4 regions of the Saccharopolyspora cebuensis genome follow, and region 3 is predicted to be linked to each of the others. Evidence: riboswitches for the same ligand, from Rfam matches in the RefSeq annotation. Region 3 holds a riboswitch; each other region holds the start of a gene.
The links. Region 3 has a riboswitch for cobalamin ahead of metE (5-methyltetrahydropteroyltriglutamate--homocysteine S-methyltransferase). Riboswitches for the same ligand answer to the same signal wherever they lie in the genome.

Region 1 (2,193 bases), on a different contig from region 3:
CCGCGACCGCGGTGTCGTTGGCGATCTTGAGGAACGGCACCACGCCCTGCGAGTTGCCGTTGGTGCCGCGGATGTGCGCGCCGATGCCGCGCACCGGCGTCCAGTCGTTGCCGAGCCCGCCCGCGTACTTCGACAGCAGGGCGTTGTTGCTGATCGAGTGGAAGATCGCGGCGAGGTCGTCGTCCACCGTGGTCAGGAAGCACGACGAGAGCTGCGGGCGGGTGGTCCCGGCGTTGAACAGGGTCGGCGTCGAGCACATGAAGTCCATCGAGGACAGCAGCTCGTAGAACTCGATCGCGCGCGCCTCGCGGTCGTCCTCGCGCAGCGCCAGGCCCATCGCGACCCGCATGAAGAACGCCTGCGGCAGCTCGTAGCGGGTGCCGCCGACGTGCAGGAAGTAGCGGTCGTAGAGGGTCTGCAGGCCGAGGAACCCGAAGGCGAGGTCGCGGTCGGGCAGCAGGGCGCGGCCGAGCCGGTCCAGGTCGAACGAGGCCAGTTCCGGGGCGAGCTGACCGGCGTCGACGCCGAAGCGCACGTAGTCGGCGAAGTAGCCCGGGTACTGGTCGCGCATTTCGACCTGGTCGGCTTCCCGCGGCTGTCCGGCCAACAGGCTCAGCACCTCGCGGCGCAGCTTGTCCAGCAGCAGCCGGGCGGTGACCGCGAAGTAGTTCGGTTCGACTTCGACCAGGGTGCGCGCGGCCATGATCTGCGCCAGCGCGAGTTCGTCACCGCTGATGCCGTCGTAGATGGTGCGCTGGACCTCGGCCAGCACGGCGTCGGCCGATACCCCGGTCAGGCCGTCGCACGCCTGCTGGACCACGGTGGACACCCGGGTCCAGGTCGGGGTGGCGAGTGTTGCGGTCACTTGGGCTCTCTCCCTCGCGAGCTCGGTGGACCACGACGGCGCACGGGGAGACCGCGGGGCGGTCGTCCGCGTGGACCCGCCCTCGAGGTCCCGGACAGGCACGCGCGCGGCGTGCCACCGGTGGCAGGTCTTCGGACTCACGGGCGGCCTACTGGTCGTGGCTTCCCAGGCTCGACGAGCCCAGTGCCGGATACGACGGTCGTTCCCGTTCACCGCTGCGGGGCAGTCCCGGACTCGCACCGGGTTCCCTCTTCGCCACCGGATCGCTCCGGTGGACCACCAGCGGCCACACACTACATCTTGGGTCAGCTCCTCTTTCGGATGGCCACATACCGGTGTGTCGGGCTTCCGGTCGACACGCCCGGACCGGTCGCCGAGACTGGCGGGGCGGACCACGGGGAGAGGGGGATCCCGGCATGGGGGCCGTCGACGAGGCCGAATTGCGCAGGCTGCTCGCCCAGCTCAGCGTCGCGGACAAGGTCCGGTTGCTGACCGGGGCGGACCTGTGGACGCTGCACCCGCTCCCGGAGATCGGGCTGCGTCCCTTGGTGCTCTCCGACGGTCCGCACGGCGTGCGCGGCCCCACCTTCGACGAGCGCGATGCCTCGCTGCTGCTGCCGGTGGCCTCGGCGCTGGCCGCCACCTGGGACCGGGCGGCGGCGCGCACCGCGGGCGGGCTGCTCGGCGACGAGGCCCGCAGGCGCGGCGTGCACGTGGTGCTCGCACCGACCGTCAACCTGCACCGCACCCCGTTCTCGGGCAGGCACTTCGAGAACTTCTCCGAGGACCCGCTGCTGGTCGCCGCGATGGGCGCCGAGGTCGTCGCGGGCGTCCAGTCCCGCGACGTGGCCGCCACGCCGAAGCACTTCGCGGCCAACGACAGCGAGACCGAACGGCTGTCCTACGACGTGCGGGTGGACGAGCGGACGCTGCGGGACGTCTACCTCGCCCCGTTCGAGCGGATCATCGCCGAAGCCGGGCCGTGGGCGCTGATGGCCGCCTGCAACTCGGTCCTCGGCCGGTCCATGACCGAGAACTCCTGGCTGCTCAACGACGTGCTCAAGGGCGAGTGGGACTGGGACGGCGCGGTGGTGTCGGACTGGTTCGCCACCCGCTCGGTGGAGGCCGCGGCGCTGGGCGGGCTGGACCTGGCCATGCCCGGGCCGGGTGGGCCGTGGCGGGAGCTGGGCGCCGCGGTGGAGGGCAACCGGGTGCCGGAATCCGTGCTCGACGACAAGGTGCTGCGGCTGCTGCGGCTGGCCGCCCGCACCGGGGCGCTCGGTCCGGAGCGCCCGGAACCCGGTCCACCGCCGGAATCCGCCCGGCCC
Region 2 (2,193 bases), on a different contig from region 3:
ACCCGGAGCTCGCCGACCAGCTCCAGCCGAGTGGTGTGGGCAACTCCCGGTCCGGGTGACCAGGGCCTCCGGCCCGATGCTGTGATATCCAGGTTCAGGTGACCCTCCAGCCGCTCGCGACCGCCGTCCACCGCGCCTACACCGCGGACCTGGACGCCGACGACTTCTACCGGATGCTGCGCCTGCGCGTCGACGTCTTCGTCGCCGAGCAGCAGTGCGCGTACCCGGAACTCGACGGCAGGGATCTGGAGGAGACCACCCGGCACTTCTGGATCGATTCCGCCGATGGTTTCGTGCTCGGCTACCTGCGCCTGCTGGAAGACCCCGACGGCGTCTACCGGATCGGCCGGGTGTGCACCGCCCAGAGCGCCCGCGGCCTCGGGCTGGGGCGCAAGCTGATGCGCGCCGCCGTCGCCGAGGTCCGGCGCAGCCCCGTCGTGCTCTCCGCGCAGACCTACGCCGTCGACTTCTACCGCTCCTTCGGCTTCGCCGAGGACGGGGAGGAGTACCTGGATGACGGCATCCCCCACGTCCCGATGCGCCGCGCCTGATCCCCCGCGCGCCTGATCCCCCACCCCGCAACGACGACGGCACCGCTGAGCTCCGAAAGGCGGCCGACGCCCCACCCACCTCACCCGAAAGGGAACTGAGTGAGGGGCACCCTTGCCCAAGTTACTTGGACAAGGGTGCCCCTCACCTAGTTCCCGAACGGGTGGGGTCCCTGACGTGGCGCTGGTCTCGGGTGTGTTGGTCCGGTGATCGGGGTCTGCGACGATGCCGGGTGATCCACGCGAGGGGTGCGGCAGGAAGCCGGTGCGAATCCGGCGCGGTCGGCGCCACTGTGACCGGGGAGCGGTCCGCCACCACGTGCCACCGGGCGATGCCTGGGAAGGCCGGCGGCCCGCGCCGATCCGGGAGCCAGGACACTGCGGCCCCTCCTTCCCGATACCCGGGGCGTCCGACACCCGAGGAAGGAACCCGGCATGACCGCTCCTCCGCGCGCCGCCGCGCGCTTCCCGTTCTCCGCCGTGGTCGGTCACGACGACCTCCGGCTCGCGCTGCTGCTCAACGCGATCCACCCGCGCATCGGCGGGGTGCTGGTGCGCGGTGAGAAGGGCACCGCCAAGTCGACCGCGGTGCGGGCGCTGGCGGGGCTGCTGCCCGCCCTCGACGTCGTCGAGGGCTGCCGGTTCGGGTGCGCCCCCGACGCGCTGGACGACCGGTGCCCGGACGGCCCGCACGACGCGGTGGTGGCCCAGCGCCGACCGGCCGGGCTGGTGGAGCTGCCGGTCGGGGCCACCGAGGACCGGCTGATCGGCTCGCTGGACCTGGAGCGCGCGCTGACCGAGGGCGTCCGCGCCTTCCAGCCCGGCCTGCTGGCCGCCGCGCACCGGGGCGTGCTCTACGTCGACGAGGTCAACCTGCTGCACGACCACCTGGTCGACCTGCTGCTGGACGCCGCGGCGATGGGTCGCGCGCACGTCGAGCGCGACGGGGTGTCGGTCTCGCACGCCGCGTCGTTCCTGCTGGTCGGCACGATGAACCCGGAGGAGGGCGAGCTGCGCCCGCAACTCCTGGACCGGTTCGGCCTGACCGTGCACGTCGCCGCCGCCCGCGAGGTCGCCACCCGGACCGAGGTGGTGCGCAGGCGGCTGGCCTTCGAGGACGACCCGGAGGGCTTCGCCGGGCAGTGGGCGGAGGCCGACGCGGAGCTGGCCCGGCGCATCGTCGAGGCCCGCGCCCGCCTGGACGCCGTGGTGCTGCCGGATTCCGAGCTGCGCCGCATCTCCGCGCTGTGCGCCGCGCTGGAGGTCGACGGGATGCGCGCCGACCTGGTGCTGGCCCGCACCGCCGTGGCGCACGCGGCGTGGCGCGGCGCGGACGCGGTGGCCGAGCAGGACGTCGAGACGGCGGCCCGGCTGGCGCTGCCGCACCGGCGCAGGCGCGACCCGTTCGACGAGCCGGGGATGGCGGAGGACCAGTTGCAGCAGGCCCTCTCCGAGGCGGCCGAGCACGCCGGGGACGGCGACGACGACCCGCCGCCGGACGGCCCGGGCGGCGGCGCTCCGGAGGACGGCGGACCCGACGACGGCGGTCCGGACGACGGCGGACCCGATGACGGTGGTCCCGATGATGGCGGTCCCGGGGCCGGTGCTCCCGGCAGCGGCGATGAGGGCGAGGGCGGCCGCAGCG
Region 3 (2,193 bases):
CGCGCTGCGGGACTTCGAGCCCACCTGCTGGTACCAGCAGACCTCGCCGCGCTCGCCGTTCACCCGCGGCCCGACCTGCTCGCTGCGCACCGGCGCGGGCCGGGTCACCCTCAGCGGAACGCGACTGGTCCGCACCGAGCACGGCGAGCGCACCGAGCGGACCCTCACCGAGGACGAGGCGCTGGCGACCTACCGCGAGGTGTTCGGGATGCCCCTCGACCGGCTCCCCGCCGACCCGGCGCAGCGCTGAGCGGACGCCCACTGCGGAGGGTCCCGTCCCCGGTGGACCGACGTGGCGGGCGTCCGCGCGAGGCGCCGGCCGCGGTGCTCGGTGACGCCGCGCGCCACCGGACCGTCCGGCTCGACGGCGGGCGGGCGCCCGCGCGACGGTGTGTCCGGGATCTCACCGCGGTGGCGCGGCGGGTCGAAAGGCGACGTCAACGGGCGCCGCGCCCGGTGCGCGGGGACCCTCGTGGCGGCGGGCGCCCTTGCCAACGCGAGGTCGGCGGCTAGCCTGATCCGTGCTGGTGGTTCGGCCGCCCCCACCCGACCGGGCGGGAGCGGCCGAGGCAAGAGGGAACCCGGTGCGAATCCGGGACTGCCCCGCAGCGGTGAACGGGAACCAACGCCGTCCCCGGTCCACGACCGGGATCAGCACTGGGCCACCAGGCCCGGGAAGCGACGGCCAGTAGGAATCCCCGGCGACGCCGGGAAGCGCCCGTGAGTCCGAAGACCTGCCACCGGTGCGCGCGCCGGAGCGGTGCGCGCTGTTCGAGGCCCCGCGGGAGGGCCTGCCGGACGACGCCCGCGCGGCAGCTCGTCGCGCCGTCGCGCCCTGCGCTCTCCCGGTCTCGGACCCCTGTCGTCGAGCTCGCGAGGAGAGAGCGTTGACAACCACGATCGGTTCCACCGTGCTGGGCTACCCCCGGATCGGCCCCGACCGGGAGCTCAAACGAGCCCTGGAGCGCTACTGGGCCGGGCGGATCGGCGAGCCGGAACTCCGGGAGGTCGCCCGCGGTCTGCGGGTGGACACGTGGCGCTCGCTGCACGAGGCCGGACTGGATTCGGTGCCGGGCAACACGTTCTCGTACTACGACCAGGTGCTCGACACCGCGGTCGTCTTCGGTGCGGTGCCCGAACGGTTCACCGCGCTCGGGCTGAGCCCGCTGGACACCTACTTCGCGATGGCGCGCGGGGTGGAGTCCACGCCGCCGCTGGAGATGACCAAGTGGTTCGACACCAACTACCACTACCTCGTCCCGGAAATCGGCCCGGACACGCGGTTCTCGCTGTCCGATCAGTCCCCTGTGGACCAGTACCAGGAAGCCCTGGAAGCGGGCGTGACCACCCGCCCGGTGCTGGTCGGGCCGCTGACCTTCCTGCTGCTGTCCAAATCGGACGACCAGGCGCCGGAGTCGTTCCGCCCGCTGGACCGGCTCGACGACCTGCTGACCGCCTACGCCGAGCTGCTCGGTGAGCTGCACCGCGCGGGCGCGGAGTGGGTGCAGCTCGACGAGCCCGCGTTCGCCGCCGACCGCTCCCCCGCCGAGCTGGCCGCGCTGCGCGCCGCCTACCGGCGCCTGGGCGAGCTGACCGAGCGGCCGAAGATCCTGGCGGCCGGCTACTTCGGCGATCTGGGCGAGGCGCTCGGCGAGCTGGCCGCCACCCCGGTCGAGGCGCTGGCGGTGGACCTGGTCGCCGGGCGGTCGGCGCTGGACCGGCTCCCGTCGGTGCGCGGCCTGGCGGACAAGGCGCTGGTCGCCGGACTGGTCGACGGGCGCAACGTCTGGCGCACCGACCTGGACGGCGCGCTGTCCACCGCCGCGACCCTGCTGGGCCTGGCGGGCGAGGTCGCGGTCGGCACGTCCTGCTCGCTGCTGCACGTGCCCTACGACGTCGAGGCCGAGACCGCCGTGGACGCGCGGGTGGCGTCCTGGCTGGCCTTCGCGCGGCAGAAGGTCGACGAGGTCGTGGTCCTCGGCCGGGCGCTGCGCGACGGGCGCGAGGCGGTGGCCGACGAGCTCACCGCCGCCCGGCGCGCGGTCGCCGACCGGGCCGGAGCCGACTCGGTGCGCGACAACCGGGTCCGGGCCCGGCTGGACTCGCTGCGCCCGGAGCACGCGCGGCGCGGTGACTACGCCGGGCGGCAGGCGGCCCAGCAGCGGTCGTTGCGGTTGCCGCCGCTGCCGAGCA
Region 4 (2,193 bases), on a different contig from region 3:
CCGGGACGCGGCGCGCGGCTCACCGCTGCCGGTCCAGCTCGACCAGCGCGTCGGCCAGGGCCTCGATCCCGTCGATGGTCTGCAGGCTCACGTTCAGCGCCGTGCCGGTCATCGGCAGCCAGCGCTGCTCGCGCACCGCCGGGAGCCGGGAGACGGCCGGGTCGCCGCGCAGGAAGTCGACCTTGGCCCGCAACGAGTCGCCCTCGCCGTCGCGGGTCAGATCACCGAGCACCAGCAGCGAGGGGTTGCGGGCCAGGATGTCCTCCCAGCCGATCTGCGGCCACATCGAGCGCTGGTCGGCGTAGGTGCCGCGGACCCCGAGGGTGCGCGCCATGATCGCCGGGGCACCGGTGCCGCCCGCCACGTACGGGGTTTCGGTGCGGGCGAACCAGAACAGCACGGAGGTCTCCGGCGGCAGGTCCAGCCCCGCCACCTTCCGCTGCGCCGCCGACACCCGGTCGCGCAGGTCCGCGATCAGCGCCTCGCCGCGCTCGGGCACCCCGAACAGCGTCGCGATCTCCCGCACCTCGCGGTAGATGTCCTCCAGCACCACCGGTTCGCCCAGCGGCGCCTCCTCCGGCAGGCAGTTGCTCGGCGACAGGTAGGTCGGCACGCCGAGCTGCCCGAAGCGCTCCCGCGAGGCGACCCGCTCATCGGTGAAGACGGCCTGGTAGGCGCCCAGCACGATGTCCGGTTCGGTGCTCAGCACGGTCTCGAACGACGGGGCGTTGTCGGCCAGCCTCGGCACCCGCGCGTTGGCTTCGGCCAGGTCCGGGTCCACCGGGTCGGTCCAGGTCGCGGTGCCGACCATCCGGTCCTGCAGGCCCAGCGACAGCATGATCTCGGTGGTGCTCTGGTTCAGGCTCACCGCGCGCTGCGGCGGTTGCTCGACCACGACCTCCCGGTCGCAGTTGGGCACGGACACGGCGCCGGGTGCCGGTGCTCCGGCCTCGGGTGCGGCGCAACTGGTGAGGGCGAGGGTGGCGAGGCTGGTCAGGACCACCGCGCGGCGGGTGCGCAAGACTACCGTCCTTCGCTCGGGGCTCGGTCGCGAAGCCCGGGTGCGAGCCGGGAAGCGGTGTGCGTCCCGGCGAGCCAGCAGGTCTTCGGGCTCGGGCTCGTACGGGCGAGGAGCCTTCCCGGGCCTGGTGGCCCAGTGGCACGTGTCCTCGCCCAGCACCCCTACCGCTGCGCGTCAGCTCCGGCTTCCGACCGGATTCCCCGTCCCGCTCCCGCGGGCACGACTGGCTCGCGCCTCACCCTAAGGGGTCCGGTCCGGGTGGCCTTGCGGGGTGCGCGCTCAGGCTTCCTCGGCCGCGCGCGCCCGCAGGTGGGTGGTCAGCGCCAGCGCGGCGACGACCAGCGCCACCAGGAAGGTCGTGCCGGTCAGCAGCGCCGCCCAGCCGACCCAGCCGCCGCCGGTCGCGCTGGCGTACTGGAAGGTCGCCGCGAGCCTGGTCACCTCGCCCGGTTCCAGCTCCCAGGTGACCGTGCCCGCGCTCTCCTCGCCGTTGGTGCTGGTGATCTCGCCCGGCGCGCTGACCTTGACCTCGACCGACGAGTCGGTGTTGGCCAGCGGGGTGAGGTCGGCCGAGGCCTCCAGGATCACCAGCGAGCCGCTGCGGGAGAGCTGGAACTGGTAGCGCGAGTCGTCCGGGGTGAGCGACTGGCTCAGCCGGGTCACCTCGTCGAAGCTCAGGCCGCGGAACGACAGGTGCGAGCCGACCCGGTCGCCCTGCGCGTAAGGCGTGATCCGCACCTGGTCGGCCAGGTCCTCGGGCGGGGTCAACTGGAACGGGACCTTCCCGTCGGCGGTCTGCGTGGTGATCACCAGCTCACCCGCGACGGCGTCCTCGCCGTCGATCGTGAGCGCCGCGTTCACGTGCAGGCAGCCGCTGGTGACCATCCCGACGAGCACCAGCAGCAGACCCAGCACCGCACCGCGGGCGGGGCCCGTTCGACGACCGCTCGTTGTCCGCTCCACCTGCCGAATCGTCGCACCGGCTGCGGGTTTTCGCCGGGTGCACGACCGCGCCGGAGGAATCCGGATGAGGCTCCGGCGGGCGACGACTAGCGTGGGCGGGCATGGCGACTGATCAGCAGGGCGTGCACGAGATCAGCGACCGGTTCGTCGACGAGCTGGCCGCGCTCGACCCCATTTCCGGCACCTTCCTCGGGCTGCCGGGTCACGAC

Region 1: another riboswitch for cobalamin. It lies ahead of ABD976_RS17395 (ribonucleoside-diphosphate reductase subunit alpha); the one in region 3 lies ahead of metE (5-methyltetrahydropteroyltriglutamate--homocysteine S-methyltransferase).
Region 2: another riboswitch for cobalamin. It lies ahead of ABD976_RS00830 (VWA domain-containing protein); the one in region 3 lies ahead of metE (5-methyltetrahydropteroyltriglutamate--homocysteine S-methyltransferase).
Region 4: another riboswitch for cobalamin. It lies ahead of ABD976_RS19500 (ABC transporter substrate-binding protein); the one in region 3 lies ahead of metE (5-methyltetrahydropteroyltriglutamate--homocysteine S-methyltransferase).

What each region holds. Positions count from the first base shown of each region.
Region 1 covers NZ_BAABII010000012.1:2,799-4,991, forward strand. Annotated here, with positions in the region: gene ABD976_RS17395 (ribonucleoside-diphosphate reductase subunit alpha) at 1-865, opposite strand, end outside; cobalamin riboswitch at 971-1,161, opposite strand; gene ABD976_RS17400 (glycoside hydrolase family 3 protein) at 1,282-2,193, shown strand, end outside.
Region 2 covers NZ_BAABII010000001.1:184,972-187,164, reverse strand. Annotated here, with positions in the region: gene ABD976_RS00840 (S1 family peptidase) at 1-59, shown strand, start outside; gene ABD976_RS00835 (GNAT family N-acetyltransferase) at 99-551, shown strand; cobalamin riboswitch at 804-929, shown strand; gene ABD976_RS00830 (VWA domain-containing protein) at 984-2,193, shown strand, end outside.
Region 3 covers NZ_BAABII010000009.1:65,877-68,069, reverse strand. Annotated here, with positions in the region: gene ABD976_RS14355 (arylamine N-acetyltransferase family protein) at 1-250, shown strand, start outside; cobalamin riboswitch at 512-756, shown strand; gene metE (5-methyltetrahydropteroyltriglutamate--homocysteine S-methyltransferase) at 888-2,193, shown strand, end outside.
Region 4 covers NZ_BAABII010000013.1:85,825-88,017, forward strand. Annotated here, with positions in the region: gene ABD976_RS19495 (FecCD family ABC transporter permease) at 1-23, opposite strand, end outside; gene ABD976_RS19500 (ABC transporter substrate-binding protein) at 20-1,021, opposite strand; cobalamin riboswitch at 1,081-1,264, opposite strand; gene ABD976_RS19505 (DUF3153 domain-containing protein) at 1,301-1,984, opposite strand; gene ABD976_RS19510 (DUF885 domain-containing protein) at 2,086-2,193, shown strand, end outside.